One region of the Methyloferula stellata AR4 genome, then DNA from elsewhere that is predicted to be linked to it. Evidence: riboswitches for the same ligand, from Rfam matches in the RefSeq annotation. Region 1 holds a riboswitch; the other holds the start of a gene.

What was found. Region 1 has a riboswitch for thiamine pyrophosphate ahead of thiC (phosphomethylpyrimidine synthase ThiC). Riboswitches for the same ligand answer to the same signal wherever they lie in the genome.
Region 2: it holds a riboswitch for thiamine pyrophosphate, as region 1 does, so the genes downstream of both, A3OQ_RS0108995 (FAD-dependent oxidoreductase) here and thiC (phosphomethylpyrimidine synthase ThiC) in region 1, are expected to answer to the same signal.

The regions. Positions count from the first base shown of each region.
Region 1 covers NZ_ARWA01000001.1:842,363-858,142, reverse strand. The annotation lists gene A3OQ_RS0104305 (class 1 fructose-bisphosphatase) at 1-289, opposite strand, end outside; gene A3OQ_RS0104300 (LysR family transcriptional regulator) at 425-1,312, shown strand; gene A3OQ_RS0104295 (GlcG/HbpS family heme-binding protein) at 1,361-1,795, opposite strand; gene A3OQ_RS0104290 (adenosine deaminase) at 1,929-2,942, opposite strand; gene A3OQ_RS0104285 (nuclear transport factor 2 family protein) at 3,050-3,490, opposite strand; gene A3OQ_RS0104280 (LysR substrate-binding domain-containing protein) at 3,738-4,631, opposite strand; gene A3OQ_RS0104275 (DMT family transporter) at 4,743-5,681, shown strand; gene A3OQ_RS0104270 (hypothetical protein) at 5,685-6,035, opposite strand; gene A3OQ_RS0104265 (DUF2794 domain-containing protein) at 6,300-6,632, opposite strand; gene htpG (molecular chaperone HtpG) at 7,466-9,373, shown strand; gene prmC (peptide chain release factor N(5)-glutamine methyltransferase) at 9,400-10,254, shown strand; gene A3OQ_RS0104250 (DUF4167 domain-containing protein) at 10,741-11,739, shown strand; TPP riboswitch at 11,882-11,979, shown strand; gene thiC (phosphomethylpyrimidine synthase ThiC) at 12,044-13,882, shown strand; gene A3OQ_RS0104230 (YgiQ family radical SAM protein) at 14,554-15,780, shown strand, end outside.
Region 2 covers NZ_ARWA01000001.1:1,823,945-1,839,724, forward strand. The annotation lists gene A3OQ_RS0108935 (multidrug efflux RND transporter permease subunit) at 1-944, shown strand, start outside; gene A3OQ_RS0108940 (nucleoside deaminase) at 957-1,655, opposite strand; gene A3OQ_RS0108945 (PQQ-dependent sugar dehydrogenase) at 1,801-3,129, opposite strand; gene A3OQ_RS0108950 (DUF2231 domain-containing protein) at 3,129-3,590, opposite strand; gene A3OQ_RS0108960 (carboxymuconolactone decarboxylase family protein) at 3,829-4,410, opposite strand; gene A3OQ_RS0108965 (DUF5996 family protein) at 4,485-5,435, opposite strand; gene A3OQ_RS0108970 (hypothetical protein) at 5,599-6,369, shown strand; gene A3OQ_RS21845 (protein-glutamate methylesterase/protein-glutamine glutaminase) at 6,527-7,615, shown strand; gene A3OQ_RS0108980 (peptide chain release factor 3) at 7,955-9,568, shown strand; gene A3OQ_RS0108985 (class I SAM-dependent methyltransferase) at 10,001-10,654, opposite strand; gene A3OQ_RS0108990 (SAM-dependent methyltransferase) at 10,724-11,188, shown strand; TPP riboswitch at 11,218-11,348, shown strand; gene A3OQ_RS0108995 (FAD-dependent oxidoreductase) at 11,564-12,574, shown strand; gene thiS (sulfur carrier protein ThiS) at 12,543-12,740, shown strand; gene A3OQ_RS0109005 (thiazole synthase) at 12,703-13,539, shown strand; gene A3OQ_RS0109010 (thiamine phosphate synthase) at 13,532-14,140, shown strand; gene A3OQ_RS21850 (MarR family winged helix-turn-helix transcriptional regulator) at 14,150-14,737, shown strand; gene A3OQ_RS0109020 (DUF1398 domain-containing protein) at 14,785-15,186, shown strand; gene A3OQ_RS0109025 (aldehyde dehydrogenase) at 15,195-15,470, opposite strand; gene A3OQ_RS0109030 (heparinase II/III family protein) at 15,586-15,780, opposite strand, start outside.

The sequences.
Region 1 (15,780 bases):
TCAATTCCTCCGACACCACGACGGCGACAGGCGCGCGGCGCAAGGCCGCGATGAATTTCTCGTCGGCGATGAGGTCCAATTGCTTTTGGACGTCGCCGTCCGTGTTCTTGTGATCCGTTGCCGCGCCTATGCTTCCATAGAGCCGGCCGAGCGCGATCAGCTCCGCCATTTCGGCCGCCGCGGCGCCAATTTCGGCAATCGCGGCGCAAGCAGCCGTAAGGCCCTTGTCCCGGTCGGTGATTTGGCTAAGAAAGGACTGTAATTCAACGGCTTGAGTTGAGGACGTCATTTCCACCCTGACCATTTGGCTTTACCGCCAAGACCATCTCGGCGTTCGTTGGGGAAAAGGAAAGTGAAATATATTGAGATATTGCTCAAGAAAATTTAGCTTCAACGGATGCGGCGGCTGACACTCAAACAATTAATGACCATCCGAGCGGTGGCCCAGGCGGGCACCATCGCCATGGCAGCAGAAACGCTGAATGTCACCGCGGCTGCCTTGACCTCGCGCATAAAGCATCTCGAAGAGGATGCCCAGACCCTCCTGTTCGACCGGATCGGCGGCCGATTGCGCCTGACCGATGCCGGCCAGGAAGTGGTCAATGCCGCGACGCGCATCAATCTCGTCCTGAACGACCTCGATAATACGCTCACCGCGATCCGCGACAAGAAGGCCGGACGGGTGACGGTCGGCGTCGTCTCCACGGCGAAATATTTCGCGCCGCGCCTGATCGCCGCGTTTTCAAAGCAGAATCCCCGCATCGAAGTCTCGATCTCGGTCGGCAATAGAGCGGAAATCATCGAATCGCTCCGCGATTATTCGATCGACCTTGCCATGATGGGTCGGCCGCTGCTCGATTTCGAGGTGTCGTCCGAATATTTCGGCCAGCATCCGCAAGTGGTGATCGCGGCGCCCGACCATCCACTGGCGGCGCGGAAAGCGATCGACAAGGCGGAACTCTCAAGCGAAAGCTTCATCGTGCGGGAGCCCGGCTCGGGCACGCGCGGCATCTTCGATTATTTTTTGGGCGGAATCGTCGTGCGTCAGCCGCGCATCGGCATCGAAATCGGCTCGAACGAGACGATCAAACAGGCCGTCATGGCGGGTCTGGGTCTGGCGCTGATCTCCGCCCATACGATCGAGGCGGAAGTGGCGGCGGGGCGGCTCGTGGTCTTGGACGTGGTCGGCCTGCCCATCATGCGCGAATGGTTCGTCGTCCATCGCGCCGATCACATTCTGAGCCCGATCGGCCAGGCGATGTGGGATTTCATCGTGCAGGAAGGCAAGAGCTTCCTGCCGAAGGTGGTGTGACGGGAATGCCCGGCGCTAGGCCGGGCATGATGCGTCGTAGGGCGTCTATTACGTCCGCCAGGGATGCGCGGGGATGTCGCTGACGCCGACGACGGCAAGACCGGCGGATGCGACCGCATGGTCGTTTTCGACCGTCGAACCGCTGACGCCGATGGCGCCTTCCATCACGCCGTCCTTATCGACGATCGGCAGACCGCCCGGAAAGGTGATGAGCCCTTCGTTCGAATGTTCAATGCCGAAGAGCGGCTTGCCGGGCTGGGACAATTTGCCGATCTCACCCGTCGGCATGCCGAAGAAGAGCGCCGTCTTCGCCTTCTTGATCGAGACGTCGATCGAGCCGACCCAGGCATCGTCCATGCGGTAGAAGGCTTTCAGATTACCGCCGGAATCGACGACCGCGATACACATCTGGGTGCCAAGTTCGATGGCCTTCTTGCGCGCCGCTTCGATCGCCCGTTCCGCGTTTTCAATTGTGACATGCATGTTTGCGTTCTTTCATGTGAAGACACTGCAATTAAGAGACCTTCCGAAGAAGCTTCTCCTTGACGATTATGTAGGGAGTAAAACGGCTAGGACCAGGGGTGGGGCAGCGGCGCGACATCGCGTCGGGCCGCTCTCAATGCGCCGTGGCATAAAGGTCGAGCCGGTCGCGCAAGACCTTCTTTTCGGCGTCATCGATGAAGCTGGCATCGATGCCGTTTCGGGCCAGCGTGACGAGATGGTGCGGTTCGAGCCCAAGCGCCGCCGTCACCGCCTTGTAATTCTCGTTCACATAGCCGCCGAAATAGGCCGGGTCGTCGGAATTGACCCCGGCCTTGAGGCCAAGATCGAGCATTCTCCTTAAAGGGTGCTCGCGCATGTCCTTGACCCCGCAGAGCTTCAAATTGCTCAGCGGGCAAACCGTGAGGCCCATGCCCGAGGCCACCAGTCTCTCGACCAGCTTCGGGTCCTCCAGAGACCGGTTGCCGTGATCGAGGCGCTCGATCTTCAAGAGATCGAGCGCCTCCCAGACATAGTCCGGCGGCCCTTCTTCCCCAGCATGAGCGACAACCCTGAACTCTGCATCCCGCGCGGCGGCGAAGACCCTCTCGAATTTCGAGGGCGGATGGCCGAGTTCGCTGCTGTCGAGCCCGACGCCCAGGATGTGCGCCTTATAGGGCAGCGCCTGATTCAGCGTTTTGAACGCATCGGCCTCGTCGAGATGCCGCAAAAAACACATGATGAGGCCCGAGCTGATGCCGAGCTTTTCCCGGCCATCGGCCAGTGCCTGAGTAATCCCGTTCAAGGGCGTCTCGAAAGCCAGGCCGCGCGACGTATGGCCTTGCGGATCGAAGAAAATCTCCGAGTGCATCACGTTTTGCGCATGGGCTTTTTCAAGATAGGCGAAGGTGAGATCGTAGAAATCGCGCTCCGACCTCAAAACGTTCATGCCCTGATAATAGATGTCGAGAAAATCCTGAAGATTCCCGAAATTATAGGCGCGTTGGATGTCATCGACCGATTGAAACGGCAGCTTGAGATTCTGTTCCACCGCCTTGTCCCAGAGCATCTGGGGCTCCAGCGTGCCTTCGATGTGGACGTGCAGCTCGACCTTCGGAAGACCGTCTATGAACGCATCGTGCGGTGTCATGGAGAGCCTCCAAAGATCGCATAAAGATGTCCGAAAATGCGATCGAATCCAGCCCTCGAATTTTAAGTCCGGTACCTTGCCGCGGCAAGCCTGCGCGGACTGTATCTTCAGCCGACTTGCCTACGCGCCGTCAATGCGTTCCAGGCCGCAAGAGAGTCCATATAGTCTCGCCAGTGCGCGATTTTCCGGTTTTCAATCTTGATGATTGAGCAGAACCGATTGTTATACTTCACGCCCGTCGCGAGGATGGTCCCATTGACTTCATATTCGATGACGACGACACCGCCGTCGTCGGTCTTGTGGGTAATCAACTTATCGGCGGATTGAAGCTCGATATTGTCGCAATAGCCCTTGAACTGCGCCATCAGGACGGCCCGCCCCTGGATAACGCGAGGCCAACCGGGAACGTCGTAGAGGACCTCGTAGACGACGTCGTCGGTGACGATGTCGAAGAAATGTTCGCCATCAACGAAGTCGCCTAGCGCGCCTCGAACCAGATCGAAGTAAGGGGCAGCCGGCGCGTAGGCGGCGTATTTCGGGCTCGGCATTCTGGCTCTCCATGCGCCTTGCAATGTTGCTCGCTAGAGCATGATCCCAAAAAGTTGCAGACTTTTTGGAAAAGATCATGCGTTTAGACAAATGCTTAGAGCGTGACCGTGATTCAATTTGAAGCGATCACGCTCTAAAGGCGCGCTCCATATAAATTGAAAGCCTGCCTCGAAGAAGAAGGCACTTTGACGTCAGTCGCCAACGCCGAAGCAAGTTCTGAAAGCTGCACCTCGCCGTGGACTTTGCTCAGGCTGAAACGCGCGATCCCGCTTCATCCCCCGCCGGTTCGGCCTGCACCGAACCGCAGAATTCGGCGAGGCTATCGGCGAGCCGCAACGCAGCCGTATTGGCGCCCGGCGCCGCGACAAGCGCCACCTCGGTCTTGTCGATCGGCGCGAACCCATCCTTTGCCGTCAGCACACGATGGTCGGGCTGAATGGCCATATCGGACAGGATGCTGAGGCCCAATCCGGCCGCGACCGCGGCCTGGATGCCCGTCAGATTCGAGCTCGAATAGGCCATATGCCAAGCGCGTCCGGCGGATTCCATCGCATGAATCGCCCGCGCGCGATAAATGCAGCCGGTCGAAAATCCAATAAGCGGAATGGAGGTGGCCGAGAGATCGACCGGATGGGATTTGCTCGTCACCCAATAGACGCGTTCCGGCCAAACGGCGAGGCCGCCCTTTTCGCCAGCATCGCGTTTCAGCAAGGCGAGGTCCAAGTCGCCGCGTTCGAGATCGCGCCGGAGATAGAGGCTCTGATCGGCGCGCACGTCGAGCCGCAGGCCCGGCCGCGAGCGGGCGCAGCTTGCCAGCAATTGCGTGAGCCTATAGGCAGCGAAATCCTCCGGTATGCCGAGCCGCACCGCACCGTCCTGAACAGGCCGGGTCAGCACATCGCGCGCCTCATCGACGAGGGACAGAATCCGCCGCGCATAAGAGAGCAGACGTTCGCCATCTTCCGTCGGCGTGACTTGCTTGCCGATCCGATGGAACAGGGGACGCCTCAAATCCTCTTCGAGCCGTTTGATCTGCTGGCTGACCGTGGATTGAGTCCGATGCACGCGCTCGCCGGCCCGGGTGAAGCCGCCGGCATCCACCACCGAGACGAAGCTGCGCAGGAGGTCGAGATCAAACATGCCAATTCATTCATTTTATAACTGATAATGATTTTATCATTTAATTTTCAAATGAAAAGGGGCTGCGCCAAATAGAGGGCCAGAGGAGAGGCCCCCATGCCCGAAACCCCCATGTCCCTTGCGCCAGCCGAACGCGTGTCCCGCGGCACATTCAACCTGTTGCCGGTCTATATCGGCACCTTTTGCGTGCTGTGGAGCTTTGCCTTCGTGGCCGGCAAGGTGGGCGTTATGGATTGCCCGCCGCTTCTGCTGCTCGCCGGGCGGTTCCTGACGGCCGGACTTCTCATCCTCGGGTTCACGGCTGTGCGCGGTGAGGCTTGGTCATTGTCATGGCGCGATATCGGCGTGTTCGCGATCCTTGGCCTCGCCAATAACGCCCTCTATCTCGGCTTTGCCTATATCGGGCTTCAATCCGTGTCGGCAGGTCTCGGCGGTTTGATCGTCAGCGCCAATCCGGTCTTCACCGCGCTCTTGGCAGCGCTATTCCTCGGCGAAGCGCTGACGTGGCGCAAGCTTGCCGGCCTTTTTCTCGGCGTGGTCGGCGTTGCTTTCATCGTCGCCCACCGTCTTTCGGCGGGCACCGATAGTCTGCACGGCATTTTGTTCACGCTCGTCTCGCTGGCCTCGATCGTAACCGGGACGATTTTGTTCAAACGTCTCGCGCCGAAGGGCAATTTATGGATCGGCAACGGCATTCAAAATCTGGCGGCCGGCATCCTGCTCGCGCCCGTCGCACTGAGCGTGTCGAGCCTTGGCGACATCGTGCCGAGCGCACGGCTCATCGGCGCCTTCGCCTTCCTCGTGCTGGGCGGATCGATATTGGCATTTCTCTTATGGTTCCATCTTCTCAGGGTGTGCGGAGCGACGGCTGCGAGTTCGTTTCACTTTTTGATGCCGCCGCTGGCAATGCTGTTTGCGTGGCTCGTCCTCGGGGAGCAGGTCGTCGCCCAAGATTTTCTCGGCATTCTGCCGGTCGTCCTGGGCATCTATCTGGTAACCCGGCCGGGCAGCAAAACGAACCCGCCGCAGCAAACCGAGGCCAGGATCTAGCCTCTACCAGGCCGGGCCGCCCATCTTGTGGCGCAGATGCACGTAGTCATAGAGATCGCTCAGCATGAAATGCCGGATCTCCGGGTCGCGCACATGCACGACGGTCGCCTCGTCGCCCGCGAGATAGCGCTGCGCGGTGGCGCGGAATTCCTGCGGCATCGAGAGATTGAAATTGGACGGCTGAACCAGAAGCCTGCAGATCTGGTCGAACAGCAGCCGGTAGCGATCGTCTTCCGGCTCCGTATAGACCGGCCCGAAGTCCTTTTTATACTGCCCGAAAAGGTCGAGATAATCCTGCGCGTCGGGCTTATCCACTTTGCTGCCATCCCAGAAGGTCCAATAACTGTCGTTCATGGCATTCAATGATCCGGCCAGAGCAGTTAAGTCCATTAAGCAGACAAGGCGCTTGGTTGAAAAGGCTTCGATGACGCCAACCACACGGTCATTGCGAGCCATAGGGCGTTGCATCGCTGGCGATCTATCGCAACAGCGAGATCGCAGTGCGACGCCCATTGCAGGCAACGGGCTATGTCGAAGCAATCCAGAGGCCAGGGTTGGGAGCCGTGATTCTGGATTGCTTCGCGGCGCTCGCAATGACGGCCAAACGTGTGGCCTGCTCTAACCCGAAACGAGCGTGAGCTTCTTGTCGAGCACGCGGATGACGTTTTTCAGCTCATGCCCGCGCTTCAAGACGACGCCCGACGCCGCGACGACGGAAAAGGCGCCTTGCTTGCGCGCCAGACGCGGGTTTTTGAAGATGCGGTAGAGCGGATATTCGCAGGCGCGGCGGAAGATCGAGAAGACCGCCTCCTGCGCGTTAAAATCGATGGCGTAATCGCGCCATTCGCCTTCCGCGACCTTGCGGCCATAGAGATTGAGGATCTCGCGCAGCTCTAGGCGGTCGAAAGAGACGATTTCGGGGGCGGGTTTCTGGCGGGCCGCCGCCTGCATGGAATAAATTCCCCGCTCGGCGCGACCCGCGGCCCGATTATCCTCATCCAACTCCAAATCGCTCATGCGCCCGCCATCCGCTGGAACCCAGCCTTGATGATCGCGCGAAGCGGGCCCCGCGGCAAGCTTTCAGTAACGGTTTTACGACGGCCTAGCATGATCCCGAAACAAACTCTTAAAGCGCGGCCGGAGCCCTTCCGATGCCGGAATTCCAATAACGACAACGTGATATTTGCCGCTAAAACGGGCGGCTTTTACAAATAGCTCCGCGAGCTCAATCCCTTGCCCGTGCCCGAGCCATCGCCATACCGGCTAAGGCACGGGCAAATCATAGTTTTGCCGTTTTGCAGCCCAGCGCCTGCCGCAGAGAAAGTCGAACCTGCAAATGTCAACGCGCGGCTCGGTAGATGCGCCCCGGATTCGTCAGCCCCCCAGCCCCCCGGGACCTTTGATTCGAGCGAGTAAAGTTTAGACGCGATGGCATAGGAGCCGGTTCGAAGCATCGCTTCGGCCGGCTCTTCTCGTTTCGGCCGCCGTTTTCCGTGGGCGATTCCCGACTCCTTGGCGAGCCTTCTTGAATCTTTCGCTGAGTGCGGCGATATGAGCGCCAACAGCTAGAGCGCCGGACTTTCAGTTGCGTCATGGCCGGGCTTGACCCGGCCATCCAGGCGCTCGGGTAGTGAGTCGTGCCTGGATGCGCGGATCAAGTCCGCGCATGACGCGCCAAATGTTTCTACCTGAACGTCACCTGTTCTAGGCTTAGGACTTTTTGGCGCGCGGCGCGGCGCAAGAGCCACTATAGAAGTCCGGTTCAAGGGTGACAGGGGAGCAATATGTCTGAGGTCGAAGCTCAATCGCATGCGTTTCAGGCGGATGTCGCCAGACTTCTCTATTTAATGGTTCATTCGGTCTATTCGGACCGCGATATTTTCCTGCGCGAACTTCTCTCAAACGCAGCCGATGCCTGCGAGAAATTGCGCTACGAGGCCCTGTCCAATCCCGCGCTCATGGCGGGGGAAGCGCCATTCAGCGTCAAGATCACCATCGACAAGGAGGCTGGAAAGCTCAGCGTCGAGGACAATGGGATCGGCATGTCCGCCGAGGAACTATCTGATTCGCTTGGCACGATCGCCCGCTCGGGCACCCGCGCCTTTCTCGACAAGCTCAATGCCGAAAGCGCCGAGGGCCAGCCCGTCGGGGCCGAATTGATCGGCCAGTTCGGCATCGGCTTTTATGCCGCCTTCATGGTGGCAGAGCATGTCGATGTCGAATCGCGCCGCGCCGGTTCCGATGAGGCTCACGTCTGGAGTTCGGACGGCAAGGGCACGTTTTCCATCGCGCCGCTGGCGCTCGACCAGGCACCGTCGCGGGGCACGCGGGTGATCCTGACGCTCAACGAGGGATCGAAGGACTATCTCGAAGACTACCGCATCGAGCGGATCGTACGCGAACATTCAAGCGCGCTTGCCATTCAAATCGAGCTGATCGCTTCGCCCGGCGCCGAGCCGAAGGTCCTGAGCGAGGGCGGCGCGCTTTGGGAAAAGCCCAAAAGCAACATCACGCAAGAGCAATATGAGGAGCTCTATCACAGCATCTCGGGCCAATTCGATGAGCCGGCGCTGACGCTGCATTGGCGCGCGGAGGGGCGCTACGAATATACGGTGCTCGCCTTCGTGCCGGGCAGCCAGCCTTTCGACCTCTTCGATCCCGCCCGCAAAGGCCATTCGAAACTCTATGTGCGCCATGTTCTGATCGCACCCGACGCCGATATCATGCCGAGATGGCTGCGCTTCGTCAGCCTCGTCGTCGATACGGCCGATCTGCCGCTCAATCTCTCACGCGAAATGATCCAGGAAAGCCCGCTTTTCGCGGCGATCAAGAAGGGCGTCACCAATCGCGTCCTGCAGGAATTGACCAAATTGGCCGAAACCGACGCGGCCGCCTTCGACAAGATCTGGGAGCATTTCAGCAGCGTCCTGAAGGAAGGTCTTTACGAAGACCCCGAGCGTCGCGACACGCTGTTCAAGCTCGCACGCTTTCCGACCTCCGCTTTTCCCGAGGGCAAGCGCACGCTCGCCGATTATGTCGCGGGCCTGAAGGAAAACCAGACCGCCATCTATTATCTTCTCGGCGATGATCTGAAGCGGCTTGCATCGAGCCCGCAACTTGAAGGATTCCGCGCCCGCGGCATCGAGGTTTTGCTGTTGCCCGATCCGGTCGATGCCTTTTGGGTCGGCACCGCCGCGGGCTTCGACGGCAAGCCGTTTAAATCCGTGTCGCAAGGCGTCGCCGACATCAAGAGCATTCCGTTGAAGGAAGGCGCGCCGCTGCCTGCGAGCGAGGCGACTTCCGCCGGACTTGCGAGCCTCTTTGCTCTGATGAAGCAGGAACTCGCCGATGTCGTCGAGGACGTGCGGGCGTCCGACCGCCTGTCGGAAAGTCCCGCCTGCCTCATCGCATCCGAAACCGGTCTCGACCGGCGGCTCGAGCAGATGCTGGCGCAACATGGCCATGCGAACGGCATTTCGAAACCTGTCCTCGAAGTCAATCCATCGCATCCATTGCTGACCGCGCTCGCGGCCCATGTCGGCGGTCAAGACAAACAGGCTTTCGCCGATATCGTCTGGCTGCTTTTCGACGAAGCCCGGCTGATGGAAGGCGAGAAGCCGGCCGATGCGCCGAAATTCGCCGACCGCCTGACGCGTATTCTCGTGAAGGCGGCAGGCCAACCCGCGGCGTGAGCGCGCCGCTCGCCCTCGATGGGAATATGAGCCGGGCAAAAGCCCAACGCGCTTTGGTCGAGGCCTTTACCGAGGCAGGCCTCGACAGCGCGGCGCTTGATGCCCGCGTGCTCATTTGCGCCGCGCTCGGCATCGATCATGCCGGGCTTTTGCGCGACCCGGATCTGCCGCTGGGCGAACCCGCCTCCCGCCTTGCGGCTTTTGCCGGCCGGCGACTCGCGCGCGAGCCCGTGTCGCGCATTTTGGCGCAACGCGAGTTTTTCGGCGAAACCTATGCCGTGGATCCGGCCGTCCTCGATCCGAGGCCCGACACCGAAACACTGGTCGAAGCGGTTCTCGCGGCACTTGGGCCCCGCGCAAATGAAGCTTTGCGGCTTCTCGATCTCGGCACGGGGTCGGGTGCTATTCTTGGCGCGCTGCTCGGCCGGCTTCCGCAGGCCATCGGTTTTGGCGTGGATCTCTCGCCAGCGGCTTGTGCCGTCGCGCGGCGAAATCTCAGCGCCTTGGGTCTGTCCAACCGCGCTTTCATCCTCGCCGGCCATTGGCTGGCGCCAATCTCCGGACGCTTCGATGTAATTGTCTCCAATCCACCCTATATAAGAGCTGGAGAGATTGCCGGGCTTGATCCCGAAGTCAGACTCTACGATCCGCATCTTGCGCTCGACGGCGGCCCGGATGGGCTTGCGGCCTATGGCGCCATAGCGTCGGCCGTCGCGCCGCATCTGGCGCCGCGCGGCATTCTGGCCTTCGAACTCGGGGCGGATCAGTTGAGCGGAGTCGAATCGATTCTGCGCTCCTATGGACTGGAACCAACTGGCAGGAGGCGCGATTTAGCTGGGCGGGAACGCGTCGTCTTGGCGGGTCTTGAAATCGGGGCCTGAAACTATAAAATCTTGCGCAATCCTCAGGATAGAATCCCTTGCAGCCAGCGTGAGCGTGACAATTTCGCCACAGGGCCGGAGCATCAAATATAATTCTGAACCACGCCCATGAAACCACTTGGCGTTTGTGCCGAAAACGATTAGGGTCCACGCCAAGAATTACCTTTCGCTGCTGATGTTATGGCACGGCAAGGTGTTGAGATCGTCTCCGTCTGATTTGCCAGGGCTCATGACGGATTGAGCGATTTCCATCTCCGCAAGACGATATGGCACAGCGTTGTCGAGGTGATTTTCCCGAACTCTGAGACCCCAAGGCAATCGAGGGTTAAGGACTAAGCCACGGCTGTTCGTGCGCGGAATTCTTGCTAGGCCGGAGAGCCATATCCGCAAGCGTCTTCGCATTCAGACGGTTCATCAATGGCTGGACCAACATGCCGGTAAGGCGATGTGGGGATTGCGGCTTATATTGCCACTCAAGGAACATCAATGAGACCAGGTCAGAACAAGCGTATGCGCGGCGGGCGTAGCAACAACCGCAAGGCGCCGAACCCATTGACGCGGTCCTACGAATCAAACGGTCCTGACGTCAAAATCCGTGGCACAGCCCATCACGTCGGCGAAAAATATCTTCAGCTCGCCCGCGATGCCCAATCTTCCGGCGATCCCGTGATGGCCGAAAGCTACCTCCAGCACGCCGAGCATTATTTCCGGCTGATCGCAGCGGCGCAGCAAGCTCAACAGCAAGCGGCCTTCGGCTATCAACGCCAGCCCGGCGAAGCCGAGACCGACGAAGACGATGATGACGACGATTTCGGCGGCCTGCCGGATCGTTTCGCGTCCCCGCCGGAACGCTTTGCCCCCGCGGCGGCGACGCAGCAACCCTACGCCCAGCAGCCGCCGACCAACGAGGCCCAGCCCTATCAGGAGCGGCCCTATTACAACAATAATGGCAACGGCAGCAGCCATAATAATGGCCGGCAAAATTACGAGCGGCCTGAACGTCAAGACCGCGCGCCGCGCCAAGACCGGAATTTTCAGGGTCAGGACCGTAATCAAGATCGCAATCAGGACCGCGGCTTCCAAGGCCAGGATCGCAATCAGGAGCGGACCTACCAAGACCGCAATCAAGAGCGCAGCTACCAGGACAGGCAGCCCTATCAGGAGCGGCAAGGTCAGAACCGCGATCAGGACTCGCGCGGCAATGGTTCGCGCGGACGGCGCGAATATCGCGAGCCGCGCCCCATGGTTCCTGACAATGAAGCGGGCTTGCCTGCCTTCATCACTGCGCCGGTCCGTCTGCAGCCCGAGGTCCATATGGAAGGCGCCGGCGACGAGGGCCTGCCGCGCACCATGATGCAGCCGGAAGTCGAACGGGAAGCCGATTCCTTTCTTCTGCGCCCGCGCCGCCGCCGCCGTAAGGCCGAGGGTCCGAGCGAGGATTTTCGCGGCGAAGCCACCAATGCGAGCGATCCTGTCGGCGAGTAATCTCACCGCCTCTAGGCTCCACATTCAAAAGCGGGACTTCGGTCCCGCTTTTTTGTTGCCGCCCTTTTGATGAGCCCACCGCTGCTGCTCAGCCAGGCCTCCAAATCCACGGCTTGCCGCGCGGGCGATTGCGCTCTATGTTCCCTATGCCCTGGGGTGCTGCTGAACGGCGGCTGAGATCACACCCATCGAACCTGAACCTGGATAATGCCAGCGCAGGGACCGGCCATTTGCGATGAGCGCAAATCCGTCTTCTCCATAGCGCCGGCCTCCTTCAAGAAAATCAAGCGGAGGACGCAGCGACATGAATATTCAGCCCAAACCCGAAACGCTCGTTCCGCAAAGCGTCACGACCGGCCCTCTGCCCGGCTCGCGCAAGATCTATCATCGCGCCGAAGGCCGCGACGATATTCTGGTGCCCTTCCGCGAGATCGCCCTCGATCCGTCGGCCAACGAACCTCCCGTGCGCGTCTATGATGCGTCTGGACCCTATTCGGAAGAAGATGCCCATATCGATCTCGCCGCCGGCCTGCCGCGCATTCGCGCGCCCTGGCTCGCGAAGCGCGGGGGCTTGGAAACTTACGTGGGCCGCGCCGTGAAGCCTGAGGACAATGGCTCGGTTTCAGCCGACAAGCTCGTGCCGCCCTGCCCGGCAGCGACCTCGCCGCGCCGCGGCACGCCGGGCCATCCCGTCACCCAATATGAATTCGCCAAGGCTGGCATCATCACCGAAGAGATGATCTTCGTCGCGCATCGTGAAAATCTCGGCCGCGAGCAGATGGTCGAAGGCGCGCAGACACGTCTCGCCGACGGCGAACATTTCGGCGCCTCGATTCCGGCTTTCGTCACGCCTGAATTCGTGCGCGACGAGATCGCCCGCGGCCGCGCGATCATCCCCGCCAATATCAATCACCCCGAGCTGGAGCCGATGATCATCGGCCGCAATTTCCTGGTGAAGGTGAATGCCAATATCGGCAATTCGGCCGTGACCTCCTCGGTCGCCGAAGAGGTCGAGAAGATGGTCTGGAGCATTAGATGGGGAGCAGATACCGTTATGGATCTCTCCACAGGCCGCAATATCCATAACATTCGCGACTGGATCCTGCGCAATGCGCCGGTGCCGATCGGCACCGTGCCGATCTATCAGGCACTCGAAAAGGTCGATGGCGACGCGACCAAGCTCTCATGGGAAGTCTTCCGCGACACGCTGATCGAACAGGCCGAACAGGGCGTCGATTATTTCACCATCCATGCGGGCGTGCGGTTGGCCTATGTGCCGCTGACCGCCAAGCGCACCACCGGCATCGTCTCGCGCGGCGGTTCGATCATGGCGCGCTGGTGCCTCGCGCATCATCGCGAAAGCTTCCTCTACGAGCATTTCGAAGATATTTGCGACATTATGCAAGCCTATGACGTGTCCTTCTCGCTCGGCGACGGATTGCGTCCGGGCTCGATCGCCGACGCCAATGACCGCGCGCAATTCGCCGAACTCGAAACGCTCGGCGAGCTCACCAAGATCGCCTGGAAAAAGGGCTGTCAGGTGATGATCGAAGGTCCCGGCCATGTGCCGATGCACAAGATCAAGATCAATATGGAAAAGCAGCTGAAGGAATGCGACGAGGCGCCCTTCTATACGCTCGGGCCGCTGACGACCGATATCGCGCCCGGCTACGATCACATCACGTCCGGCATTGGCGCCGCCATGATCGGCTGGTTCGGCTGCGCCATGCTCTGCTATGTGACGCCGAAGGAACATTTGGGCCTGCCCGACCGTGACGATGTGAAAGTCGGCGTCATCACCTATCGCATCGCGGCGCATGCGGGCGATCTCGCCAAGGGCCATCCGGCGGCGCAAATCAGGGACGATGCGGTCTCACGCGCGCGCTTCGACTTCCGCTGGCAGGATCAGTTCAATCTCGGCCTCGACCCGGAAACCGCGCAGCATTTCCACGACGAAACGCTGCCGAAGGACGCGCATAAGACCGCGCATTTCTGTTCGATGTGCGGACCGCAATTCTGCTCGATGCGGATTAGCCAGGATCTCCGCGACGAGGCCAAAGCCATGGAAGCCGATGAGGCGGAAAAAGGCATGGCGGAGAAGAGCGCGGAATTTTTGGAAAAGGGCGGCAAGCTTTACGTGTGAGGCCAATCACCCTCATCCTGAGGAGGTCGTGATAGCGACCGTCTCGAAGGACGAGGGTGATATGTACGTTGCCCATCCTTCGAGACGCGCTCCTAACGGAGCGCTCCTCAGGATGAGGGGTTGTTTTGTTTAAGTTCGCAAGTTCCCAAAACCCTCATGCTGAGGAGCACGTGCAGCGTGCGTCTCGAAGCATCGAGGGCTTTAGACCGTGTGCCTAACATCACACGATGCCATTCATCTCTTGGCGGCAAGCATGGCGAGCGGATCGCTTTCGTCAATGACGGCCCTTTGGGCCGCCGCCGAAGGAGGTCGCAAAGCGATCATTGACAAAAGCGCATCCGTCTCGCCGAAAATATCCGCCGTTGGATGAATGGCGAAATCTGATCGGGTTTGCTCGCCACACGCCGTCATGGCCGGGCTTGTCCCGGCCATCCACGAAACACAGCTGCATGATTGCAAGATGGCAGAGGGCCCATCACGTGGATGGCCGGGACAAGCCCGGCCATGACGCGGCGAGATTCGGGTTCAACATTAAGCTCAGCAGCGGCCTCAAGTCCGCGCATGACGTTTCTCCCGAAATGCGCTAATCCTCCGCCGTGAGCGACGCGAAACCCCTTTTCTCCTATCGCAAATATTGGGCGCACCGGTTCGGCACGGCGCCGTTCCTGCCGATGAGCCGTGCCGAAATGGACGCGCTCGGCTGGGACGCCTGCGACATCATCCTCGTCACCGGCGACGCTTATATCGATCATCCAAGCTTCGGCATGGCCTTGGTTGGCCGGCTGCTCGAGGCGCAAGGCTTTCGCGTCGGCATTATCGCGCAGCCGGATTGGCAAAGCGCCGAGCCGTTCAAGGCCTTGGGCCGGCCGGTGCTGTTCTTCGGCGTCACCGGCGGCAATATGGATTCCATGGTCAATCGCTATACGTCGGACCGGCGGCTGCGCCACGACGACAGCTATAGCCCCGAAGGCGAAGGCGGCAAACGGCCGGACCGGGCCACCATCGTCTATGCGCAGCGCTGCCGCGAGGCCTATCGCGATTGCGCAATCGTGCTCGGCGGCATCGAATCCTCGCTGCGCCGGATCGCGCATTACGATTATTGGTCAGACAAGGTCCGCCGCTCGATCCTGCTCGATGCCAAGGCCGATATCCTGCTCTACGGCAATGCCGAGCGCGCCGTCGTCGAGGTCGCGCATCGTTTTGCCAAGGCCAAAGGTGCCGTGCCCGCACAGCTCGATGATATACGCGGCGCGGTTCTCATGAAGGACGCGGTACCGGAGGGCTTTATCGAACTCAAGGCCGATGACCTCGACGACGAGGCGGAAGAGAGCCCACGGATCAACGGCGAGACGACCGTCATCCGCCTGCCGTCCTTCGAGCAGGTCGAACGCGATCCTGAAGCCTATGCCCGCGCCTCGCGCACGCTGCACCGTGAGAGCAACCCAGGCAATGCGCGGGCGCTGGTGCAACGGCATGGGACGCGCGAGCTTTGGCTGACGCCACCGCCGGTGCCGCTGACGACGCCGGAGATGGATGCCGTTTACGATCTGCCTTATGCGCGTGCGCCGCATCCGGCCTATGGCGAAGCGAAGATCCCCGCCTGGGAGATGATCAAATTCTCGGTCACCATCATGCGTGGATGTTTCGGCGGCTGCTCTTTCTGTTCGATCACCGAACATGAAGGCCGCATCATCCAGAGCCGTTCGCAGGACTCTATCGTCAAAGAGATCGCGGCGGTGCGCGACAAGACGAAGGGTTTCACCGGCATCATTTCCGATATAGGCGGGCCGACCGCCAATATGTATCGCATGGCCTGCAAAGACAAAGAGACCGAAGCGCTCTGCCGGCGTCCGGCCTGCGTCTATCCCGACATTTGCAAGAACCTCGATACGAGCCAC
Region 2 (15,780 bases), 980 kb from region 1:
TCGCAACGCTGCTCGGCGGCAATTGGGTGAACAGGTTCAATCTCTATGGCCGCAGCTATGAAGTAATCCCGCAAGTGCCGCGCAATTACAGGCTCTCGGCCGATTGGCTGACGCGCTATCAGGTTCGTACGTCGAATGGCGCTTTGGTGCCGCTTTCGACGGTCGCGAGCACGTCTGAAAACGTGCAGCCGAACAGCCTGCCGACGTTCCAGCAGTTGAATTCTGTGACCTTGCAGGGCGTGCCCTTCCCAGGCCACACGATCGGCGAGGCGCTGAGTTTCCTGCAGGCCAAGGCGAAAGAGATTCTGCCCTCCGGATTCAGCGTCGATTTCCAGGGCGAAAGCCGGCAATATATTCAGGAGGGCAATACGCTCCTCATGACCTTCGTCTTCGCGCTCATCGTGATTTTTCTCGTGCTCGCGGCGCAATTCGAAAGCTTTCGCGATCCCTTCATCATCCTGATCGCTTTGCCGACCTCCATGTTCGGCGCGCTATTGCCTTTGAATGCGCTTGGCGTGCTCGGCATGGCGAGCATGAACATCTATTCGCAGATCGGCCTCGTGACTCTCATCGGCCTCATCTCGAAACACGGGATCTTGATGGTCGAATTCGCCAATCGTCTGCAGGAAGAGCAAGGCATGTCGCGGCGCGACGCGATCGAACATGCGGCGGGCGTCAGGCTGCGGCCGATCCTCATGACGACAGCCGCCATGACGGTCGGCATGATCCCGTTGATCGTCGCGGAAGGCGCCGGTGCGCGCAGCCGCTTTGCGATCGGCGTCGTGATCGCCTTCGGGATCAGCATCGGGACCTTGTTCACGCTTTTCGTGACGCCGGCCATGTATACGTTGATCGCCCGGCAGCGAAAGGGCGCACAGAGGCCGCATGATGCCTTGCGCGATGGGCCGGTTGTGCCTCTGCACGAACGCACCGCCGCGGAATGAAACGGGCGTCACTCAATAAGGGTGGCGGTCTTTCTTATCCATCCAGGCCTGGAAGGCCTTGAGGCCTATATCGCGTTCGAAATTCTCGGTGACGCCGATGCGCCGGTCGGCCCATGGCTTGGTGAAATCCTCATATTGAAACGCATCGTCGAAGCCGATCGCGCTCGTGTCTTTCAAGCTGGCGGCGAAATAGACGTGATCGATGCGCGACCAATAGATCGCGCTCATGCACATCGGGCAGGGCGCGCCGTTGATGTAGATCTCGCAGCCCTTCAGCATGCGGGCGCGTTCCGGCACGGGGTCGGGCGAGCCTGCCTCGCGGGGGATCATTTCGAGGATCGTGCCGGGGCCGTAATCGCTGCCGAGCAGCGCCTTTGGATTGAGCTTGGCGGACGCTTCCATGATCGCGGTGACTTCGGCATGAAAGACCGGGCAGCCGGTGAGCAGCACGCGGTTTTGGCCGCGCCCGATGATCTCGCCGTCTTTCACGATCACCGCACCGAACGGGCCGCCCCAGCCCTTTTGCACGGATTCGATTGCGAGATTGGTCGCCTCTTCCATGAATTTGCGCTGGCCGGGCGCGATCGCCGCTGCCTGCGCCGGGAGCGTACCAAGTCCGGCTGCCGCCGCTGTACCTGCTGCGACGGCATAACCGAAGAACCGCCGGCGGTCTGGGTCTTGGACCTCGTCGCCGCATGTGCAGATGTTCATGAACGTTCACTCCCGATTCGTTTGTGAGGTCTTGGATACCTCACAAAGTTCGGGAACGGCGGCGAAGCTGGAAGTAACGTTTCGCGGCCCTTAAGCGAGCGCCGACAAACTGAATGAAATGGGATGGGCGCTGCTCAGGCGGCGCTCAACGAGCGTCGCCTGTCATCGCGCCGCTGCCTGTGACCCGCCATATGGTATCGCCGACGTCGTCGGCGATCAGCAGGCTGCCGGTCTTGTCCATTGCGAGACCGACCGGCCGGCCGCGGGCGTGATCGTCCGCCGTCAAAAAGCCCGTCACCACGTCCTGCGCCGGGCCGCTCGGCTTTCCGTCGCTGAACGGCACGAACACGACCTTATAGCCATTGAGCGGGCTCCGATCCCAGCTCCCATGTTCGCCGACGAATGCGCCGTCGCGATAGGCTGGGGGCAGGTTCGTTCCCGAGGCAAAGGCAAGGCCGAGCGGCGCGACATGCGAGCTCAAGGCATAATCTGGCACGATCGCCTTGGCGACGAGATCGGGCCTTTGCGGCATCACCCGCGGGTCCAGATGCTGCCCAAAATAGCTATAGGGCCAGCCATAGAAGCCGCCGTCCTTCACCGAGGTCAGATAGTCCGGTACGAGATTGGGCCCGAGTTCGTCGCGTTCGTTGACGATCGCCCAAAGCGTGTTGGTCTGCGGCTGAAACTGCAATCCCGTCGGGTTGCGCGTGCCGCTCGCATAGATGCGATGCGCGCCACTCGTGCGATCGACCTCCCAAATGGCGGCGCGCTCATACTCAGCCTGGATGCCGTTCTCGGTGATGTTGCTGTTCGAGCCGACGCCGACATAGAGCTTCGATCCGTCGGGGCTTGCGACCATGCTCTTCGTCCAATGATGATCGATCGGGCCGCCCGGCAGATCGCTGAGCTTGGTCCCCGGTTCGGTGATCTGCGTATCCCCGTCCTTATAGGGATAGCGCATGATGGCGTCGGTATTGGCGACATAAAGATCATGGCCCACGAGCGCCACGCCGAAGGGCGAGTTCAGATGATCGAGAAAGGTCGTGCGCTCCGCGACGCCGCCATCCGCATTGGGACGCAGCAGCGTGATCCTGTTGCCGCCCTTTTCCTTGCCGCCAGCGAATGTCTGCACCCAGCCGGTGATCAAATCCTTCGGGCGGAAGATAGGCGCCTTCGGGCCATTCGCTTCGACCACCAATATGTCGCCGTTGGGCAGAACATAGATCTGGCGCGGATGCTCGAACCCATTGGCGAGCGCATGAACCTGCAGACCTTGCGGGACGGAAGGCGTCGCGTCGCCCCATTTCGCGGTCGCGGGCTGCGCGATCTGGATCGGCGGCAGCAGATATTGCTGCGGCTCCGGCAGGACCGGATTGGCGCCGATCTGGGTCGAGGGATCGGCTGGCTTTTCGTCCTGGCAGCCGGCAAGCGCCAGGGCCGCGGCGGCAACGGTGCAAAGAAGGGAAAGGCGCATCAGTTGGGCACTCCTACGCCCTGGCGATAGACCATGTCGCGGCCCATCCAGTTGGTGAAGATCATGACGATCACGACGAGCGCGGACAGGATCAGGCCTTGCGGCACGACCGCGGTATAGGCGTCGCGGCTGTGAACGAAGGCATTGAGCACGGACAGCGCGATGACGACGATGCTGCCCACCACATGAAACCAGGCGGGCCGCATCGCCCGGATTCGCCGGCTGAATATAAAATCGATCAGCCCGGCGATGACCGCGAACGCGGCCATGATCAAGCCCGCGGTCAGAAGCCAGATGGAAAACCGTTCCCACATGACCTCGGCTGTCTGCCAATAGGCTATGTCGGTGAGCAAAACGCCGACGAAACAGACGATGGGAAATTGCACGAAGATCATGTGCAATGGCTGGCCGCCGACATTGGCCGTGGTCTGCACCACATAGGGGGAGGTTTCAGAAGACATGGATACCGCCGCGTTGAAGGCAAGGGAGCGTCGTATTGACCCCGTTAACGACGCGGCGCTTCAGCGGTTCCTGGCTGTGTCAGTCAAGAGATGGTGAGCATCGTCATTGCGAGCGAAGCGAAGCAATCCATACTATCGTTTGTGTGACCGCCCTGGATTGCTTCGCCATAGCGTCGCTTCGCAACGCCCTATGGCTCGCAATGACGGCTCGATGGCCGAGCCTACGAGCCGAGCTTGGCTATTCGCGCTCAGGCACAGGCACGTTGAAACCGTTGAGCGTCATCGACACGAGGCAATAGAGCCCGACGAGATAGATGAGCTCATTCGCGCCATGCTGGCCGAAGGTCGCGACGGCGAGGCGATAGATCGGCTCTGGCAGGATCCCACCATTCACCAGCGCGAAGGCGATGTCATAGCCTATGCCTTCTTCCTTCGTGAGATCGCCCGGCCGCGAGCCCGAGAGCAGCGTCGCGATCCGTTCGGGCGACATTTTCTCCTTCTCGGCGACCGCGACATGCGCATAGATTTCATAAGCCGCGTTGAAATGCGCGCCTGTGACGAGGATCACGATCTGCCGCACCGGATCGGGCAGGCTCGCCTCCATCGTCATCGCCTTGGTGAGTTCCCACACCGCGCCGCCGATGCGCGGCTCATGCAGCCAGGGGTTCCACGGACCCATCAACGCGCCGGCCTCGGCTGCGCCTTCTGGCGCGACCGTCAGAAACGCGTTGAAGTTCGAGCCGATACCCTTCTTCATGTCGTCGTAGAGCGGCTTTTGCACATCGGTGAGATCGGCGGGCTTGATCAGCGGCAGGCGCATGGGCTCTCTCCTTCGAAAGCAAATATCTTAGCATGTGGAGAAGGCGCCCGTGTGAAGACCAGCCCTTGAACACTTCAAATTGTTCGCGGGTGGCCGCATTCACCTTGGGGAACTTCAAGCGCGTTGCGATCCCACGCGGCTCCATTGGCCGCGGCTTCATATGTGCTTTGCGGAAAGGCAAGCAGCGCCGCATCGGGGTCTGATGCATTCCGCACGGCTTCATAAGGTAAAAGAAATTCGCCGAGCTGCGGATCGAAACGCGCTTCGCTTGGCTTAACGGGCGCATCCGCGAAGCCTGGCGCCACCGGATAGCAATAGGAATAGAAGGCGGCGTAATCGATCGTGCCGCTGCCCGGCCAGAAGCCGGCGCTCGAGACTTCATGCGAATAGGCTTCGCGCGTGACCGCGTCGGGCAGATGCGGAATGCCGCCCGGATGAGGCGGCGCGGCGCGGCCGGAAAAGCGCGTCACCGCGAAGTCGAAACTGCCCCAGAAGAAATGCACCGGGCTGCATTTGCCGATAAAGCGCGTGCGGAAGAGCTTGAACACGCGGTCGCATTGAACGAGCGCAAGCCAGAAGCGATGCGCGGCGTCGGGATCGTAATCGCGCAGCGCCGTGTCCTGCGGAAATGGCGTCGGGTCCGGCAGTTCGTTGGGATGGATATCGATTGCGACCGGCACGCCGAGTGCCGCCAGTTTTGCTAATGTCGCGGCATAGAAATCGGAGATACGCCCCGCCACCAGCGGGATCTCGTCCTGACCGCCATTGCTGACGCGGATGATCAGCGCATGCGAGATGAAGTCGAACTCGAGCTCGAAGCCAAGCGCGCCATGCGGGATGAGGCCCGTCGTCAGGCCATGCGCTGAAACGTAAAGCGTCACATGCCAGGAATGATTGACCCATGGTGTCTGCACCAGGCGCACTTTGCCCACGATCTGCGTCCAGAGCTGCAAGGTCTCCATGGTCGGCCGGAGCGCGGCATAGGGCAATTCGGGCCAGGGGCTGTTTGTATCTGCCAATGTCATTGCCCTTCTCAAGGTCTCATAAACGGCTATCACCTGCGCCAGACGCGGTGTGGTCAGGGAAAGATAGTTGGAAAGATTCTATCAATTGTTTCGCGCTATCCTGTAGTGATTGTGCGGATAACTACATTTCTTATGTGATTGATTTCTTGGTAGGAAAATGCCGATGGATAAACAGCCATCACGCCGGTACAATATTTGGTCTCTTGCTCAGCCAGTGCAAGCATTGCCGGTGTCCGGGCAGAAAGAGCGTGAGAAAGACCCAGCGCCCCAAATTACCAAACTCGACGATCTACAGACTTCGCTGCTGCTGTACGGTTATGGGCTTCCGATTGACGTTGCTTTAGGTGGGGTCTGCAGGCTTCCTGACGGCCAGTCAACTAAATGCAAAACGAAGAGGATCAGCTCGGAGTCGGTCGATCTCGTCTATGACGCTGCCCCGTTCGGTTCGCCGAATAATCCAAATGATAAGACGCACATGGGTTCCGCCGTGCAACTTAGTCTTGCTGGGGTCGGTGTTGTCGGAGGCATTATCACCTCGCAAGATTTGGATGGGTTTCGGGTTGCGGTTGATGGCAATTGTCAAAGTGCGTTGAGCGCCAAGCTTGCCGATATCGCGGCGGCACGCGGGATCAGGCACGAGGTCAAAATTGCTGCGGGACCAAGCGTCATAAGGGTCGAACCAAAGCACAAAAACTGTGCCTTCGATGATCAAAGAGGTATCTTAAGAAAAGGCACGATCGTCAATGTGTCGCAAATCGATGCACTGATCAAAACGTCCATCATTCCACCCAAGCCGACCGTTATCATTTTCAGAGGAACACGGCGATATGCGGCCGAGGTCACGAGCACGTTCGCAATCGGATTTATGGCCGAATTTTGCAGCCCCATCCCTACGTGTGAGTTCTCCGACGACATTAAATTTTCAGATGCATGAACTTCCAAAATAAATCTGGATGTTTGGTCCAGACCACTTCGGTTGATCCACCATCCAAGTCAACATGCGGCGACGTTAGCTGTCGATCGCAATGGGCCACCTACACGTTTGGCTTTGTAAAAGGCATTTAATAATCAATTTTACCCTTAGGCGATTTATGATGCACGCGATTGATGCTTGGCCAAAACCCATACGCGTTGTCGTCGTCGACGATTCAGCGCTCATGCGAAAAATCATTTCGCGACGACTGTCGGAAGACCGCGACATTGAAGTGGTGGGCCATGCAGCGAATGCGGCCGAGGCGCGCGCGGCGATAAAATCGCTCGATCCCGATGTCGTTACGCTCGACGTCGAGATGCCTGATATGAACGGTCTCGAATTTCTCGAAAAGCTGATGAGGCTGCGGCCGACTCCAGTGGTCATGATTTCCAGCCTGACCTATCACGGTGCGGCCATGGCGATCAGAGCGCTCGAGTTAGGTGCCATAGATTGTATCGCAAAACCGACGTCACGTGACGCGGATGCTTTCAGCGAGCTCACGAAAAAAATAAAAATCGCTGCGATGTCGCGCCTGCAGCCTTCAGACGCGTATCCAAAACGCATAGTCAAGGCGCCGTCCGGCTCCCGTTACAAATTCACGGATTCCATAATCGCAATTGGTTCCTCAACCGGCGGTGTCGAAGCTTTACTGACCATTTTATCCGAGTTTCCTGAAAATTGTCCGCCGACGGTCATCACCCAACACATGCCTGCGGGCTTCACGAAGAGCTTCGCAGACCGGTTGAACAAGCTGTGTTCTCCGCGCGTCTCGGAAGCGACCGAAGGCGCCCTGCTGAGGCCTGGACAAATCTATCTCGCACCCGGTGGAGAGACGCATCTTGAGGTGGTTGGTTCTGATCGGCTGCGTTGTCAGTTGAGCCACACGGATGCCGTCAATGGTCATCATCCATCGGTCGATGTCTTGTTTCATTCAGTCGCAAAATCCGCGGGACGAAAGTCCATAGGCGTCATTCTCACAGGCATGGGCCGCGACGGAGCGGCTGGACTCCTGAGCATTCGTCATATGGGCGGGAGCACAATCGGCCAAGACGAGAAAACCTGCATAATCTATGGCATGCCCAAAGTCGCAGCTGAAATGGGCGCCGTCGAAAAGCAAGTCGGCCTCGACGCCATCGCGGCGGAAATCCTCGCTTCCAGCACCTCGGTGGGCCACGTTGGTCTGAGTGAGAACTGTACTGTTCTTTAGGCCATACGACCCCTTAATGCCTCCTACGTCATTCTGTCGCTGGAAAGGATAGCGGCAAAGTCACGAAATTCACGGGCATCAGGACGCGCGCGTCTCACATCGTAAGAGTCTGCGTGCTTCTAAGAGTTCAGGTTGCCCGAAATGAATCCGATAGAAAGAAAACGGTCGTGATTCACATTGGGATGTCACCGAGGCAGGCTCTTCAGCTTGCATCTGATCTGGGCGTAACCGCTAAATCGCTGGCGCCCCCGTCCTAAAAGCCTCAATCAAAGGTCCCTAAGGTTATAAGCTGCGCTAAGAGAGTTGACATCCGCTTCCCCAAGGGCGACCTAACCCCCTATGAACGCCCAAGAACCCGTCACCGATTTCGTCAAAATCCCGGCCAACGACCCCGTCGGCCGGCGCCGCACCTTTGCCATCATCTCGCACCCTGACGCGGGCAAGACGACCCTCACCGAAAAGCTGCTGCTCTTCGGCGGCGCGATCCAGCTCGCGGGCGAGGTGCGCGCCAAGGCTAATCGCCGCCAGACCCGCTCCGACTGGATGGGCATCGAGCGTGAGCGCGGCATCTCGGTCGTGACCTCGGTCATGACTTTTGAGTATGGCGGCTGCGTCTATAATCTCCTCGACACGCCGGGCCATGAGGACTTTTCGGAAGATACCTATCGCACGCTGACGGCGGTCGACTCGGCGATCATGGTGATCGATGCGGCGAAGGGCATCGAGGCGCGGACGCGCAAGCTGTTTGAAGTGTGTCGCCTGCGCGATATCCCGATCGTGACCTTCATCAACAAATTGGATCGCGAGGCGCGCGATCCTTTTGAGCTTCTGGACGAGATCGAGAAGACGCTGGCGCTCGATGTCGCGCCGCGCACATGGCCGCTCGGCCAGGGCCGCGCCTTCGCCGGCACTTACGATCTTGACCGCAATCTCGTGCGCAGGCTCGATTCCGACGCCGAGCCGGTTGCGGTGAGCGGCCCGGACGATCCCTATATCAAGGGGCTGTTGAGCGAGCCGGATTTTAAAGAGGTGCGCGATCAGATCGAACTCGCGCGCGACGGCCTGAAGCGCTTCGACCGGCAAGCCTTTCTCGAAGGCCATCTGACGCCGGTCTTTTTCGGCAGCGCGCTGCGCAATTTCGGCGTGCGCGATCTGATCGATGCTCTGGCCGAATTCGCGCCGCCGCCGCATGGGCTTGACGCAGCGTCGCGCCATGTCGACGCGCATGAGCCGAAGATGACGGGCTTCGTCTTCAAGATCCAGGCGAATATGGACCCGAACCATCGCGACCGTATCGCTTTCATGCGCGTCTGTTCCGGCAAGTTGACGCGCGGGATGAAGGCGAAGCTCGTGCGCACGGGCAAGAACATCGCGCTCAATGCGCCGCAATTCTTCTTCGCGCAGGACCGCCAATTGGCGGAAGAGGCTTACGCGGGCGATGTCGTCGGCATTCCGAACCATGGCACGTTGCGCATCGGCGATACGCTGACCGAAGGCGAAGAGCTTGTGTTTCGCGGCGTGCCGAGCTTCGCGCCGGAAATCTTGCGCCGCGTCAAGATCGGCGATGCGATGAAGGCGAAGAAGCTCCGCGAGGCGCTTGGCCAGATGGCGGAGGAAGGCGTCGTGCAGGTCTTCCTGCCGAATGATGGCGCGGCCGCGATGGTGGGTGTCGTCGGCGCCTTGCAGCTCGATGTTCTGGCCGAGCGGCTCTCAGCCGAATATGGGTTGGACGTGACCTTCGAGACGAGCCGTTTCGAGCTCTGCCGCTGGGTGAGCGCGAAGACACAGGCCGACCTCGACAAGTTCACGCGCGCCTATCCGGCATCGATTGCGATGGATCTCGACGGCGCGCCGGTCTTCATGGCGGCATCCGCCTGGGATCTGCGCTACGAACAGGAACGCTGGCCGGACATCAGCTTTTCCGACATCAAGGATTATCAGAAGCAGGCCTAGCCCTCGTCCTGAGGAGCGCCGAAGGCGCGTCTCGAAGGATCGAGGCGTCGCCGCTGCATTTCGCAGCTCGCAATTCAATCCTTGTCATTCATCTGTTGGCGGCGAGCATGGCGAGCGGATCGCTTTAGTCAATGACGGCCCTTCGGGCCGCCGCCGAAGGCGGTCGCACGCAGATAAGTTTACGCAATCTGCGTAAACTTGATTGCGTTGCGATCATTGACAAAAGCGATGCCGCCTCGCCGAAAATGGCCGCTGTAGATGAATGGCGAAATCCGATTGGCTCAACCTCGTCATGCCCGGCCCCGTGCCGGGCATCCACGCCGAGACATTGATGCTTGGTACAAAATCAGTGATGAAGCGTTACCGCGTGGATGGCCGGGACAAGCCCGGCCATGACGGAAATCATTGTTCGCTTATGGTGAAGGTTGCCCCTTACATCGCGTCCTTGAAGCGCCAGACATCCGTCATTTTCGTCTCGCAATCTTCCAGGCATTTCGACACCGGCACCTCGTAGTGTGCCAGCGAATGGAGCCTGTCGCGCGGGAGATAGGTGCGGCCGGGATCGCCGATCAGCACGCGCGTGCCTTTATTGGCGAGCTGTTCCAGCCATAGAATGAAGCGTTCGGCCATGCCGGGCTCGTAGGCGATATCGCCTGCGAGCACGACGTCCCAATGCTGATCGCAGCCGACAACATCTTCAGATAGAAGATGGATATCGGCGCTATTGGCGACGGCATTCATGGAGATGGCATCCATCGCCAAGGGATCGATATCGTTGGCTTCGACATGAGCGGCGCCCGCCTTGGCCGCGGCTATCGCGAGGAGGCCGGAGCCCGACCCGAGATCGAGGACGCGTTTGCCCGCGACCAAGGTTTGATGGTCTTGAATATAACGCGCCAAGGCTTGGCCGCCCGGCCAGGCGAAGGCCCAATAAGGCAGCGGCAGGTTGACGGCGTGAAGCTCGTCCTGCGTCTTTTGCCAGAGCCCTGTTGCTTCTTCGGCAAGATGAAGCTTGATGTCCGGCCGCAGCGGAACCAGGGCAAGATGCGTATTGGTTTTGATGAAAGCAGCGCGGTCGAAGGTCATATCGAGCCCCCGGCGTAAAAGGCCATCGTCCGGGGTTAGGCTTGCAATGTAAAGGGGATTGGAAAAACGATGGATGAAACGATCCGGCCCGGCGAAATCGCTGTAACCCTTGAGGAGGCCCGCGCGAGCGACGCAAAGCTCTATTTTATCGGGCATATTCGCACACCTTGGCAGAAGCGGACGGACTGTCCGCGGCAGGGTGATCGCGAGCAGGGGCCCGAATGCCGCATCGTCGTCGATCCGCTCTGGCATCAGGCGCTGACCGGCATCGAGCAATGGCCTGAATTGCAGCTTCTCTATTGGATGAACGAAGCGCGGCGCGACCTTGTGATCCAGGCGGCCACCGGCAAGGAACCGGTTGGAACCTTTGCTTTGCGCTCTCCCGTGCGGCCCAATCCGATCGCCTCGTCCATCGTCGCCTTGCGGCGCGTCGAGCCGGGCTGTCTCATCGTCACCGGGCTCGACTGTCTCGACATGACGCCGCTTCTCGACATCAAGCCGCATTTCGGTGAGGCAAAACCGACCTCTCCTTGACGGGAGCGGCCTGCGGAGCCTATTTAGAGTTTGAGACCTAGGGGATCCCCGGCAGGGGGCTGAGAGGCTGGCAAGCTGGCATGACGATCATGCCGGCGCCTGGCGACCCTTCGAACCTGATCCAGTTTGCACTGGCGGAGGGATGGTTGTGAGCGCATTTTTTCCCCCACATTCAGCAGTTCTAGCCCTCATCCTGAGGAGTGCGCGTAGCGCACGTCTCGAAGGACGAGGGCGGCATGGCGACTTGCACTATGCGGCTTGCCCGCGCCTCTCCTTCGAGACGCAAGCCATAGCCCGTTGCTCGCGACGGGCGTCGCTTCGCAACGCCCTATGGCTTGCCCCTCAGGATGAGGCGCTAAGCGCTGGAGGCCCACGATGAAGATCCGCGTGATCGGCGCCGGTGTCGCTGGACTGACAACTGCTTATGAATTTGCCCGCGCCGGCTGCGCGGTCGAGATCGTCGATCGCGCGGCGGGGCCGGGCCTCGGCTGTTCCTGGTTTGCCGGCGGCATGATCGCGCCCTGGTGCGAGGCCGAAAGCGCCGAGCCGCTTGTCGTCTCCTATGGCATCGAGGCGCTGACCTATTGGACGCAAGACGTGCCTGTCGCTCAGATACATGGCAGCCTTGTCGTCGCCCCCGCGCGCGATAGACCCGACCTCATCCGCTTTTCGCGCCGCACCTCGCATTATGAGATGTGTGATGGGGCCGCTGTCGCAGCGCTCGAACCAGATCTCGAAGGCCGGTTCGAGTCGGCGCTTTTCTTCGCAGAAGAAGCGCATCTCGATCCGCGGGTTGCAATGGCGAAGCTTGCATCGCTGCTTGCGGAGCATGCCGATGTCACCTTCCGCTTTAATACCGAGGCGGATGCGCTCGAGGGCGATGCGGATTGGATCATCGATTGCCGCGGCTTCGATGCCCGCGATCGCCTCACCGATCTGCGCGGGGTTCGCGGCGAAATGCTGGTGCTCAAGACGCAGGAGATAAATTTCGCACGTCCGGTGCGCCTTCTGCATCCGCGCTATCCGGTCTATATCGTGCCGCGCGGCGATGGCCGCTTCATGATCGGCGCGACCATGATCGAAAGCGGGCAGGGCGGCGTGATGACGGCGCGTTCGGCGCTTGAATTGCTGTCTGCCGTCTGCACGGTTCATCCGGCCTTCGGCGAGGCCGAGATCATCGAAATGGGCGCCAATGTGCGGCCGGCTTTCGCCGACAACCTGCCGCGTCTGCGGCTGGACGGCCGGACGCTCTTCGTCAACGGGCTTTACAGGCACGGCTTTCTCGCGGCGCCGTCGCTCGCGCGCCGCGCGGCGGATGTCGTGTTGAAGGGGTCCTATTTTCCGGAGATCATGGATGCAGATCCGCGTGAACGGCAAAGAGCTTGAGGTCGCTGCGACGACGCTCGCAGCGCTTCTCGATGAGCTCGACTATGAAGACGCCATGGTTGCGACGGCGCTCAATCAGAATTTTATCCGCAAGGTGGATCGGATGACGACGCCTCTCAAAGACGGGGATGCGGTCGAGGTTCTCGTGCCGAAACAGGGAGGCTGAATTGAGCGACAAGCCGCTCTCGCTTTATGGAGTCAGCCTGACGTCGCGGCTCTTGGCCGGCACGGCGCAATATCCGTCGCCCGCCATTCTTGCCGCCGCCGTCAAAGCCGCACGGACCGAGGTGGTCACCGTCTCGCTGCGCCGCGAGGCGGGCGGCGGCCGCGCGGGCGATTCCTTCTGGGGCTTGATCCGCGATCTCGGCGTGCGCGTTTTGCCGAATACGGCCGGCTGCCGCAGCGTGAAAGAGGCCGTCACCACCGCGCAAATGGCGCGCGAGGTTTTCGGCACGGCTTGGGTCAAACTCGAAGTCATCGGCGAGGACGATACGTTGCAGCCCGACGTCTTCGGCCTTGTCGAAGCCGCGGCTATTCTCGCGCGCGACGGTTTCTCGGTCTTTCCCTACACGACGGAAGATCTCGTCGTCGCAGAAAAATTGCTCGGCGCCGGTTGCGAAGTCCTGATGCCCTGGGGCGCGCCGATCGGTTCCGGCCGTGGTCTCAACAACAGGTTCGGCCTGAAGGCCTTGCGCGCACATTTTCCGAATGTGCCGCTCATCGTCGATGCGGGCATCGGCACGCCGTCGCATGCGGCGGAAGCCATGGAGCTTGGCTATGATGCCGTGCTCTTGAATACGGCCATCGCGAAAGCTGGCGATCCGGTGATGATGGCGGACGCCTTTGCGCGCGCCGTCGAAGCTGGGCGGCTCGCCTATCTCGCGGGACCTATGGAGCCGCGCGACATGGCCGAGCCTTCGACACCGACCGCAGGCCTTCCTTTCGGCGGTGCCGTGCGTGCTTGATCCGTTTTATCTGATCGTCGACAGCGCGAGCTGGATCGCGCGGCTGCTGCCAAGCGGCGTGAAGCTCGTGCAATTGCGCATCAAGGATGTGAGCGCCGAAGAACGGCGCGCCGAGATTGCGAAATCGAAAGCGCTTTGCGCGCAGTATGGCGCGCAGCTCATCGTCAATGATTATTGGCAAGATGCGATCGATCTCGGCTGCGATTATATCCATCTTGGCCAGGGCGATCTCGACACGGCCGATTTGACGGCGATCCGCAAGGCAGGCCTGCGGCTCGGCGTCTCGACGCATGACGAGGCCGAACTTGCCCGCGCGCTTACAACGGCGCCGGATTACATCGCGCTCGGGCCGATCTATCCGACGATCTTGAAGCAAATGCCTTTTGGGCCGCAAGGTTTGGGCCGGCTTGGCGAATGGCGAAAGAAGATCGGATCGTTGCCGCTTGTCGGCATAGGCGGGATCTCGCTCGACCGCGCCAAAGGCGTACTCGAAGCCGGCGCCGATAGCGCGGCGGTCGTAACCGACATCACGCTCAATGCGGATCCCCAGGCCCGCGCGCGGGCCTGGGCCGAGGCGACGCGCGCTTTTGTCAAAACGTAGCCGGAGCGCATGCTCCGCCGTCTTAACAGGATGGGCCGCCCTCGTTCTTTGAGACACCCACTTCAGGAGTTTAAAGCCATAACAGTTGACAAGGAAACTACTTGTGATAGTTTCCTTGGAAATTACGAGGCTCAAATGAGATGCAAAGCAAAGGCCGCTCCTCTGGAGGCGCATTTGGGATACTGGCTGCGCTTCGTGTCGAATCATGTCTCGCATGCTTTCAGTCTCAAGCTCGCGCAGCGCGACGTAACCGTCGCCGAATGGGTCGTGCTGCGCCAGCTTTATGAGAAGGAGAGTTTGGCGCCGAGCGAACTTGCAGAGGGCATCGGCATGACGCGCGGCGCCATCTCGAAGCTCGCCGACCGGCTCGAAGCAAAAGCTTTGATCGAGATAGGCAGGGATCAAATGGATCGCCGATATCAAAGTCTGGCGCTCACGAAGGCCGCACGAGCGCTCGTGCCGCAGCTAGCAGTGCTGGCGGATGAGAATGACGCGGCCTTCTTCGCTCACCTGACGCCGGCGGAAAGGGCCAAGGTCGAAACGATCTTGAAGGACATCGTTCGCCTTCATGGGCTGAGGGCGGTGCCCATCACGTGACGGTAGAAAGTTCAACGGACGCCAATTCAAAACCGCAGGAGACGATGATGGACCCGGATGTGAAAGACGTCATGGAGGATTGCACGAGAGGTTCGGACGAGGGCCGGTTGAGCTTTCCTCAGGTCGTGTTGAAATTGATGGAGGCCGGTGTCGAACAATATCATGCGGACCTGCGCCGCGCCGAGAAAACCTATTATATGCCGGACGGAGCGTCTCACGTCGTTGCATGTCCGGCCCTCGAAGCATCACCCGCGCAGGATTTCTCCGCGAGCGGTGTCGAGGCCGCGATCCGGGCGATCCAAACCCGCGCGATCACATATAAGGAATTTTGTGAACGGATCGGTGCCGCGGGTTGCGTCGGCTATTTCGTGTCGCTTGCTGGGCGCCGCGCCGTCTATTTCGGGCGGACAAGCGAAATGCATATCGAGCCGTTTCCGCACGTCCAGTGAGGCTTGCCTTACTTGCAGAAGGCTTCTTGAAAGGCCGTGACCTTATCCGGTCGGTCGAGACCCTTTTTCGGGTTCCATTTATGCGCAATCAGGAAATCGCGAACGTCGACCGTGATTTCTTTGCCGTTGACATAATAGCGATCGATACCGTCCAAAGTGATGACGGCGGGACCGTCGGTGCGATGAACCTTGCCGTCCTCGAACCAAATCTTGGTTCCGACATAGCAGTAATAGCCGACAATGCGGCCCATATCGTCCTGGTTTGCCTCATCGACTTCGATCATCTCGGACACATTAACCCTCATTCGGACGCTCTTGGCCGCGCAGCCGACCCTGTTTTGACCTTCTTAGCAGATAAATCAATCGCCAAACCACTGGAATATCTCCCTGCGGGCTGTGTCATGGCGTCGTCTTGTCGAGCCTGCGAAGGGTCCAATTGATCTCCGGACTCTGGCCGGTTTCGCTCGAAATGACGATCTGTTCGCAGCGCCTCGGCCCGTCGGGCGAAGCGAAGAAAACGCTCTCCGCGATCCTGATGTCGCGGCCGGGCGCTTCGAAAACCCATTGCGTCCGGTTTGGAAGCTCGAAGAGAAT